Regions from separate parts of the Streptomyces sp. NBC_00557 genome, predicted to be linked through region 1. Evidence: riboswitches for the same ligand, from Rfam matches in the RefSeq annotation. Region 1 holds a riboswitch; each other region holds the start of a gene.
What was found. Region 1 has a riboswitch for cyclic di-AMP ahead of OG956_RS21035 (transglycosylase family protein). Riboswitches for the same ligand answer to the same signal wherever they lie in the genome.
Positions count from the first base shown of each region.

Region 2: another riboswitch for cyclic di-AMP. It lies ahead of OG956_RS08670 (M23 family metallopeptidase); the one in region 1 lies ahead of OG956_RS21035 (transglycosylase family protein).
Region 3: another riboswitch for cyclic di-AMP. It lies ahead of OG956_RS14520 (transglycosylase SLT domain-containing protein); the one in region 1 lies ahead of OG956_RS21035 (transglycosylase family protein).
Region 4: another riboswitch for cyclic di-AMP. It lies ahead of OG956_RS13640 (C40 family peptidase); the one in region 1 lies ahead of OG956_RS21035 (transglycosylase family protein).

Region 1 is NZ_CP107796.1:4,827,015-4,829,207, reverse strand. Features, by position in the region: gene eno (phosphopyruvate hydratase) at 1-152, opposite strand, end outside; gene OG956_RS21035 (transglycosylase family protein) at 508-1,197, opposite strand; cyclic di-AMP (ydaO/yuaA leader) riboswitch at 1,202-1,374, opposite strand; gene OG956_RS21030 (transglycosylase family protein) at 1,573-2,193, opposite strand, start outside.
Region 2 is NZ_CP107796.1:2,129,166-2,131,358, forward strand. Features, by position in the region: gene OG956_RS08665 (GntR family transcriptional regulator) at 1-237, opposite strand, end outside; gene OG956_RS08670 (M23 family metallopeptidase) at 438-1,184, opposite strand; cyclic di-AMP (ydaO/yuaA leader) riboswitch at 1,197-1,357, opposite strand; gene OG956_RS08675 (M16 family metallopeptidase) at 1,569-2,193, opposite strand, start outside.
Region 3 is NZ_CP107796.1:3,423,232-3,425,424, forward strand. Features, by position in the region: gene OG956_RS14515 (polyprenyl synthetase family protein) at 1-522, opposite strand, end outside; cyclic di-AMP (ydaO/yuaA leader) riboswitch at 1,139-1,310, shown strand; gene OG956_RS14520 (transglycosylase SLT domain-containing protein) at 1,314-1,802, shown strand; gene OG956_RS14525 (HAD family hydrolase) at 2,091-2,193, opposite strand, start outside.
Region 4 is NZ_CP107796.1:3,247,727-3,249,919, forward strand. Features, by position in the region: gene pcrA (DNA helicase PcrA) at 1-870, opposite strand, end outside; cyclic di-AMP (ydaO/yuaA leader) riboswitch at 1,081-1,249, shown strand; gene OG956_RS13640 (C40 family peptidase) at 1,257-2,193, shown strand, end outside.

The sequences.
Region 1 (2,193 bases):
AGCTCGATGGCCTCGAAGGCGCCCGTCGAGGCGCCGGACGGGACGGCGGCACGACCCGTGCTGCCGTCGTCGAGGCCGACCTCGACCTCGACCGTGGGGTTGCCTCGGGAGTCCAGGATTTCCCGGGCTACGACGACGTCGATGGACGGCACGAGCATCTCCTTCTTGGGATGTGACGCTGGAAGTGCGGGGCGTGTGCCTTGCGGCCGCGCCGTGCGACTAGAGCCTAACCGTCCCCGGGGCGCCGGCCACCGACCGACCGTCCCGTGGACGGGAGGGACACGCAGACGGTACCTATTGTTCACCGCCGGAACAAAGGGGGGTGCGAGGGAACACCAGAAGACGGCCGGGCAAAGAAAAGCCCCGCCCCGGCGCGTACGGGGGAACACGCGCCGGGGCGGGGAGCCCGTGGGGACGGGGGGTGGCCCTCACGAGGCCTCCCGTTGGGGGGCGGCGGCTGTGAGGGCGCTGTGGGCCGGATCGGAGCCGGGCGTCAGGCGCCGGCCGTCACTTGAGGTGCAGCTGCTGGCCCGGGTAGATCAGGTCGGCGTTCTTGACGATGTCCTTGTTCAGCTGGAACAGCTTCTGCCAGCCGCCCTGCACGCCGTGCTTCGCGGCGATGGAGCTGAGGGTGTCGCCCTTGACCACCTTGTACTCGCCGTCACCCTTCTTGACCTTGGCGCCGGTCGGGGTGGTGACGGTCTTGCTCGCCGACGGGGCCGTGCGCGTGGTGGAGCGGGTGGCGGCCTGCTTGCCGGTGGAGCGGGTGACGGTGCCGCTCGACGACGACTTCGTGGAGGCGGCGGGGGCGGAGCCGTTGTACGGCGTGCTGCTCAGGCCGGTGCCGCAGACCGGCCAGGCGCCCTTGCCCTGGCCCGCGAGGACCTTCTCGGCGACGGCGATCTGCTGGGCCTTGGTGGCCAGGTCGGCGCGCGGGGCGTAGGCGGTGCCGCCGTAAGCGGCCCAGGTGGAGTTGGTGAACTGCAGGCCGCCGTAGAAGCCGTTGCCCGTGTTGATGGACCAGTTCCCACCGGACTCGCACTGGGCGACGGCGTCCCACTGGGAGGCGGTGGCGGCGGAGGCGTTGCCCGCGGCCATCAGCGGGGCGGCGACGGCGGCGCCGGTGACACCGGCGAGCGCGACGGCACGGACGGCCTTGGACGGGCGGCGGTGCTTGCCCTTGGCGGAAAACAGCATGGATCGATCCCCTCACCGACGCCTGCGAGGTGAGCTGTCGGGTTCGGGCCGGTTGAGTTGCCCGGCCGCACTCCCGCTTGCGCGAGGTGCGGCTTCACCCCTAGCCGGCCGGGCAGCAACTGCTCGGCGCGGCACTTACCTTGGGTCCCCCGCTCCTGCCTACGGCGCTTGACGCGACGACTGTTCCCGGGCAACCGCTGGCAGGATTCGGCGTTGCGACTGCCGGGGCTCGTGGTGACGAGCGGTCCTGACCGTAGACACGCCGTCGGCCGAATTTCAAAGACGATCAGGGCTTCTGAGACTCATCCCACACTTTCTCCAAATCGGACATTGCGTGATCAAGTGGGGCGTCAACTAGCCCTGGCCAGCGCCGTTTTATCCGTCGGTTTTCAGGGTCTGACCGGCGGCGATGTCGTCGGGGTCGGCGCCGATGACCTTCTTGTTGCTCTCATAGAGCGCGCGCCAGCCGCCGTCGACGCCGAGCGAGTCGGCGATGGAGGCGAGGGTGTCGCCCTCGCGGACGGTGTACGTGTCCGGCCCGCGGCCGGCGTGACGGCCGGACGACGAGGACTTCTGACCGTTTGTCACACTTTCGTCCGCACTTGCGCCACGGTGACGTCCGCCACTGCTGAGCGCTCCGGTGTCGACCAGGCTCCAAGAACCGGCACTCTGCTGGTAATTGTCCGGCATGTCGGCACCCGGCGTGTCGCTGGAGGGACCGGCACTCCCCCGCGAACTTCCGGTGTCCTGTGCGCCGGACTCATGAGATTTGTCCGACTTGGGGGTGCCGGCTCCGGTGGAGTCGGCCGTGCCCGGGGTGCCGGTGGCGTCGCCCGGGGCGGGCGTGCTGCTCGCGTCCGGGGAGGGGCTGGAGGTGCCGGAGCCGGAGGAGTCGGAGCCGGACGCCCGGCCCGAACCGGAGCCATTGGAGGACGAATCAGGCAGACCGGACGAACTGGAGCCGTCCGCCGAGCCGGAGGCGCCGTCCGAACCGCC
Region 2 (2,193 bases), 2.7 Mb from region 1:
CTCCAGCAGGTCGGCGGCCTCCTGCTCGGTCGGCTCGGCCACGCACGCGCCCGCGTGCCGGCGCGTCACCACGAACCCCTCGGCCTCCAGGGTGCGCAGGGCCTCCCGGACGGGGACGCGCGAGACGCCGTAGCGGCGGGCCAGGACTTCCTCGGTGAGGCGGCCGCCGCGCTCGTGGACGCCGGCGATGATGTCGTCCCGGATCGCCGTGCACACCGAATGCGCCGGAATACGCATGACCGACCTCCACCTTAATCCCCGTGAAACGCCGACGATGGACGCCTGTTCCGTGACTCTATTCCAAGGAGCCGGAATTTCCGACGGCAGGCCGGAAGCATGGGATATTTTTTGGTCAGCGCCACCGGAGGGAGCCGGCGGGAAAACGGCGAAAGCCCCGGCTCGGTGAGCCGGGGCCTCGTGCGCCGCGCGCCGCGGTGTCAGACGTTCACGCCGTGCTTGCGGAGGTAGGCGACGGGGTCGACGTCGGAGCCGTAGTCCGGGGTCGTACGGGCCTCGAAGTGCAGGTGCGGGCCGGTGGTGTTGCCGGTCGCGCCGGACAGGCCGATCTGCTGGCCCGGGACGACGCGCTGGCCCACGGAGACGCCGATGGACGACAGGTGGCCGTACTGGGTGTACATGCCGTCGGCCACCCTGATCACGATCTGGTTGCCGTACGCGCCGCCCCAGCCGGTGGAGACGACGGTGCCGGCGCCGACCGCGTGGACGGGCGTGCCGCTCGCCGCGTGGAAGTCGATGCCGGTGTGCGAGCCGGAGGACCACAGGGAGCTGCTGGCCTTGTAGCCGGTGGAGACGTAGGAGTTCGCGATCGGGGCGACGAAGGTGTTCAGCAGGCGCTTGCGCTCGGCCTCGCGCGCCGCGCGCTCCCGGGCCTCGCGCTCCTGCGCGGCCTTCCTGGCCGCTGCCTCCTCGGCCGCCTTCTGCTCGGCGGCCCGCTTCTGCGCGGCGGCCTGCGCGTCGATGTGCTCGGCCACGTCGTCGCTGACGGCGAGGACCGGGGTGAGGCCGGTCTGCGCCACGGTGTTCTCGGCGGCGAGCGCCGGGGAGGCGGCGAGGGTGCCGATGACACCGGTGGTGGTGAGGGCAGCGACGCCGGCCGCCTGAGCGGTGGTGCGCTTGACCCGGCCGGGCTTGCGGTGCTTCCCGGTGGCGCACATGAACGCCATGGAGTGGCTGGTCCTTTCCTTCCCTCTCGCCTACCGGGTTAGCTGACGGGTTCGGAGCAGGAAGGTCTCCTACGGGCTCCCTCGCGGCTCGCGCGGGCGCCCGATTCACCCCAGGGACGTGGGTCCCCGGCTCCCCTGGCTCGCGCCGTACGGGGACTCGGCGATGGCTGTCCGGTGCCGCGGGTGCGGCGCACTGCCGGCGGACAGCCCGGACGACGCTACGAAAACCCCCTTTCGAATCCCAAACGGATCCGGGTCTTTGTAGCGCATCCCACAGGGCAGACAGGCAACCTCCGCCCCAAATCGGGCATCTGAGGAAGCGAGTGGAACAGCGTGGGGCTCCGACGGTCCACAGACCGTCGGAGCCCCACGCGCGCGTGGCCGCTACTCGGCCGCCACGACGCTCACTTCGCCGATGCCGAGCGCCTCCACTGGCGCCTTGATCTGCGACGCGTCGCCGACCAGGACGGTCACCAGGCGGTCCACCGGGAAGGCGTTCACGACGGCGGCCGTGGCCTCCACGGTGCCCGTCGCCGCGAGCCGCTGATACAGCGTCGCCTGGAAGTCGTCGGGCAGGTGCTGCTCGACCTGGTCGGCCAGCGTGCTCGCGACGGCCGCCGCGGTCTCGTACTTCAGCGGCGCGACCCCGACCAGGTTCTGCACCGCCACGTCCCGCTCGGCGTCGGTCAGGCCCTCCGCCGCGAGGGTGCGCAGCACCTTCCACAGGTCGTCCAGCGCCGGGCCGGTGTTGGGGGTGTCCACGGAGCCGCTGATGGCGAGCATCGACGCGCCCGTGCCGTCCGGCGCGGACCGAAGGACCTGGCCGAAGGCGCGCACCCCGTAGGTGTAGCCCTTCTCCTCGCGCAGCACGCGGTCCAGGCGGGAGGTGAGGGTGCCGCCGAGGCAGTAGGTGCCGAGCACCTGGGCGGGCCACACCCGGTCGTGCCGGTCGGGCCCGATCCGGCCGATGAGCAGCTGCGTCTGGACGGCACCGGGCCGGTCCACGATG
Region 3 (2,193 bases), 1.4 Mb from region 1:
GTCGAGGTAGTGCTCGACCGGGTCGCGGCCGTCGGAGGGACCGGCGGTCTCCAGGATCTGGCCGGTGACCAGCCGTTCGAACGCGAGGGCCTGCACCCGGACCGCCTCGGGGCCGAGGTCGGCGAGGATCTGGGAGGCGCGGGCGAAGAGGAAGTCGCCGGTGAGGACCGCGACGGAGTTGCCCCAGCGGGTGTTGGCGCTGTCCACGCCGCGTCGCACGGCCGCCTCGTCCATGACGTCGTCGTGGTACAGCGTGGCCAGGTGGGTCAGCTCCACGACCACGGCCGACGGCACGACGCCCGGCGCGTAGGGGTCGCCGAACTGGGCCGCGAGCATCACGAGCAGCGGCCGGAACCGCTTCCCGCCGGCCCGTACGAGGTGCTGCGCTGCCTCCGTGATGAACGGGACCTCGCTCTTGGTGGCCTCGAGCAAGCCTTCCTCGACAGCCGCCAATCCGGCCTGGACATCGGCTTCCAGAGCCTGGTCCCGCACGCTCAGCCCGAACGGCCCGACGACGGTCACGAGGGGTCTCCTGTCTGCTGGTGTCTACTGGCGATTACACGGTTTGTCGATAGGTCGCTGCCATCACTCAAGTCAGCGTATCCGGTCCCTGTTCGATCACCGATAGCGCCCACCGGTCCAGCCCGGGTGCTACCGGGCCATGACCGGTATGTTTTCGATCAAGTGGTAAAAACGTACATTCATCGACTTAACAGGAACCCACCCGCTTTGTCGCGAACGACAGGCGGGCGGAGCCTCCCCGTGCACCCTCCTCCATGCCGCCGCGATCACCTACGGCATCGGCAGACATCGCGATCACCACGACAACGACGGGCACCATGCCACGGGTTCCGCCACTCAGCCGATCCACGCAAATCCCTCATGTCGGATTTGGAATACTTTGTTATTTCGTGAGTTGGGTCACGCGCCGCCTCACAGGCGGGAACCCGCCGCACCCCTCTCCCTCTTTGCCCGGGCGGCGAGTTGAGACTTGGCAACCGCAAAGGATCAAGTACCCCACACGGCATCGATCAAGGCCAAATGGGGCATTATGTGACGCAGACACTTGTTCCCGGCGTGTGCTCTCGCATACCTTCCCGGCCGTCGGGCGGACGCCGAATCCTGCCGCCGCCCGCTCACCCATCCACGGACCATTCGTACGGCAGGAGCGGGGGACCCAGGTAAGTCGCCGGACCGGTCGGCACCGCACCGGTACGGCTAGGGGTGAAGCCGTGTCTCCTTTGGGCACGGCCGGGCACCTCCCCGCCCGAACCCGACAGCTCACCTCGCAGGCGTCGGAGAGGAACGTCCCCATGCCTGCAGCCGCTCGGCACCGCCGACCCCGCAACAGCCGCCTCGCCCGCGTCCTCGCCGCCGCCGGCACCGGCGCCGCCGTACTCGCCCTGCCGCTCATCGGCGCCACCAGCGCCTCCGCGGCCACCACCAGCGGCACCACGACCCCCGCCACCCCCGGCGGGTACCGGAACAACCTGGACGGCTGGATCCGCCAGTCGCTCGCGATCATGTCCCAGAAGGGCATCCCCGGCACCTACGACGGCATTTACCGCAACATCATGCGGGAGTCCTCCGGCAACCCGAACGCCGTCAACCTGTGGGACTCCAACGCCGCCGCGGGCATCCCGTCCAAGGGCCTGCTCCAGGTGATCGATCCCACGTTCAAGGCGTACCACGTGGCCGGCACCTCCTTCAGCCCGTACGACCCCGTCGCCAACATCACCGCGGCCTGCAACTACGCCGCCGCCCGCTACGGGTCCATCGACAACGTCAACAGCGCCTACTGACGGCCCTCCACACACCTCCACAGCCCACTCCCTGAGGGCCCCTGCGCCTCCACGGGCCCGCCCCTGAACGGTCCAGCGACTCCGGCCGCCGCCGGCGCCGCGGCCGCTCCGACCCCGGCCGCCCGGCACGTTCCCCGCACCTGACGGACGGGGGTGTACCGGGCGGCCGCCGGGCATCCGGCACGCGTGCGCGTGCGCGCGTACACGCGCACACGCGGGCCGCGCGCGGCCTTCGCCGGGCGGCCGAGTACCGATGTGCCGGCGGCCGGTCCGTCCGGTGCGCGAGGGTCAGCGGACCGGAAACAGTCGTTCGAGGGCGACGGCGACGCCGTCGTCCTCGTTCGACAGGGTGATCTCGTCCGCCACCGCCTTGAGTTCGGGATGCGCGTTG
Region 4 (2,193 bases), 1.6 Mb from region 1:
GTTGGTGTCCTGGTACTCGTCGACCAGGACATGGCGGAAGCGGCGGCGGTAGTGCTCGGCCACGTCCGGGAAGGCGCGCAGCAGGTTGACCGTCGTCATGATCAGGTCGTCGAAGTCGAGCGCGTTCGCCTCGCGCAGCCGCGACTGGTAGAGCGCGTAGGCCTGGGCGAGGGTCTTCTCGAAGCCGTCGGTGGCCTGGGCGGCGAAGTCCTCCTCGTCGATCAGCTCGTTCTTCAGGTTGCTGATCTTCGCGCTGAACGACTTCGGCGGGAAGCGCTTGGGGTCGAGGTCCAGGTCGCGGCAGACCAGGGCCATCAGGCGCTTGCTGTCAGCGGCGTCGTAGATGGAGAAGCTGGAGGTGAAGCCGAGCTTCTTGCTCTCGCGGCGCAGGATGCGCACGCAGGCGCTGTGGAAGGTCATCACCCACATCGCGTTCGCGCGCGGGCCGACGAGCTGCTCGACGCGCTCCTTCATCTCGCCCGCGGCCTTGTTGGTGAAGGTGATCGCGAGGATCTGGCCCGGGTGCACGTGCCGCTCGGCGAGCAGGTAGGCGATGCGGTGGGTCAGGACGCGGGTCTTGCCGGAGCCGGCGCCGGCGACGATGAGCAGCGGGGAGCCGGAGTGCACGACGGCGGCGCGCTGGTTGTCGTTCAGCCCCTCCAGCAGGGCCGCCGAGTCGAGGGCGGGGCGCGGGGCGCCGTCGCGGTAGTGGGTGTCCCGGTCCGGCGGCGCGTCGAACTTCCCGCCGAACAGATCGTCCGGAACCGGCTCCGGAGCGTGATCGTCCTCGGGCGGCGGCGGGGGCTCCTCCTCGTGCCCGCGAGGGGCCTGGAGGTCCGCCAGGAAGCTGTCGTCAAAGAGGCTGCTCATCGCTCTACGAGTCTAGGGCGCGCCACCGACAACTGGTCGCCGTCCCGTAAAGACGACGGTCACAGGCGGTACGACATGTCCCTCACGCTGCGGAATCACCCGATGACGGGGCGGCGATCCCGGCGGCGGATCACAAAAATGTATCGGACATATCACGCACCAACCTTCACAGTAGTCACACGAGTTGGCTAGGTTGCCGTCAGGCCGCGTGCGCGGCCTCCGCCGAGTCCGGCGCGCCCCTCGGCGCGCGGAGCCGGGGACCCAACCGATCCCGGGGTGAATCGGCCGACTCCCGAGGGGACGACGCCGTAGGGCAACCCTTCCGAACCACCGCCCGAACCCGACAGCTAACCCGGTAGGCGGCCCATTGGAAGGAGTCGCCTCCCTTGGCGTCGCACCGCAAGCCGCGCCCCGGCGGGACCTCTGGCGCGGGCCTCCGCACCCCCGCCCTCGCCACCGCCGCCCTCACCTCCATGGCCGTGTTCTCGCAGACCGCCGAGGCCGCCCCGAGAACCGATCACGCCAAGCCCAGCCTGGAGGAGGTCGAGAAGAAGGTCGACGACCTCTACCGCCAGGCGGAGTCGGCGACCGAGAAGTACAACGCGGCCAAGGAGCGGACCGGCAGGCAGCGGGGACGCGTCGACGCCCTGCGCGACGAGCTCGCCCGGCGCACCGAGCGCCTCAACAAGGCACGCGAGGAGCTGGGTTCCTTCGCCGCCGCCCAGTACCGCACCGGCGCCGCCGCTCCCGGCACGGCCACCTTCCTGCTCGCGAACGACCCGCAGGACTACTTCGACCAGAGCCAGCTGATGAACCGGCTGACCTCACGGGAGAAGCGCGCGGTCGACGCCTACATCGGCGAGCAGGCCGCGACCATGAAGGAGCGGCGGCAGGCCTCCGACAGCCTGCGCACGCTGGACGCGTCACAGCGCGATCTGCGCACCGCCAAGGCCACCGTGCAGCGGAAACTGGCCTCCGCGCGCGAGCTGCTGGCCACGCTGACGGCCCAGGAGAAGGCCCGGCTGGCCGCCATCGAGCGGGAGAAGCAGCAGGAGGCGGCCCGCAGGGCGGCGGAGCTGGCGAAGCAGCAGGCGGCCCGGCAGCAGGCCGACTCGTCCTCGTCCACGGCGTCCGCCTCCGGCTCGGCGGGGTCCACGGCGTCCAGCTCGTACGACACGAAGGCCGAGAAGGCGTTGGCCTTCGCCCGCGCGCAGCTCGGCAAGCCCTATGTGTGGGGCGCCACCGGCCCGGACTCCTACGACTGCTCGGGCCTCACCCAGGCCGCCTGGAAGGCCGCCGGCGTCACGCTTCCGCGCACCACGT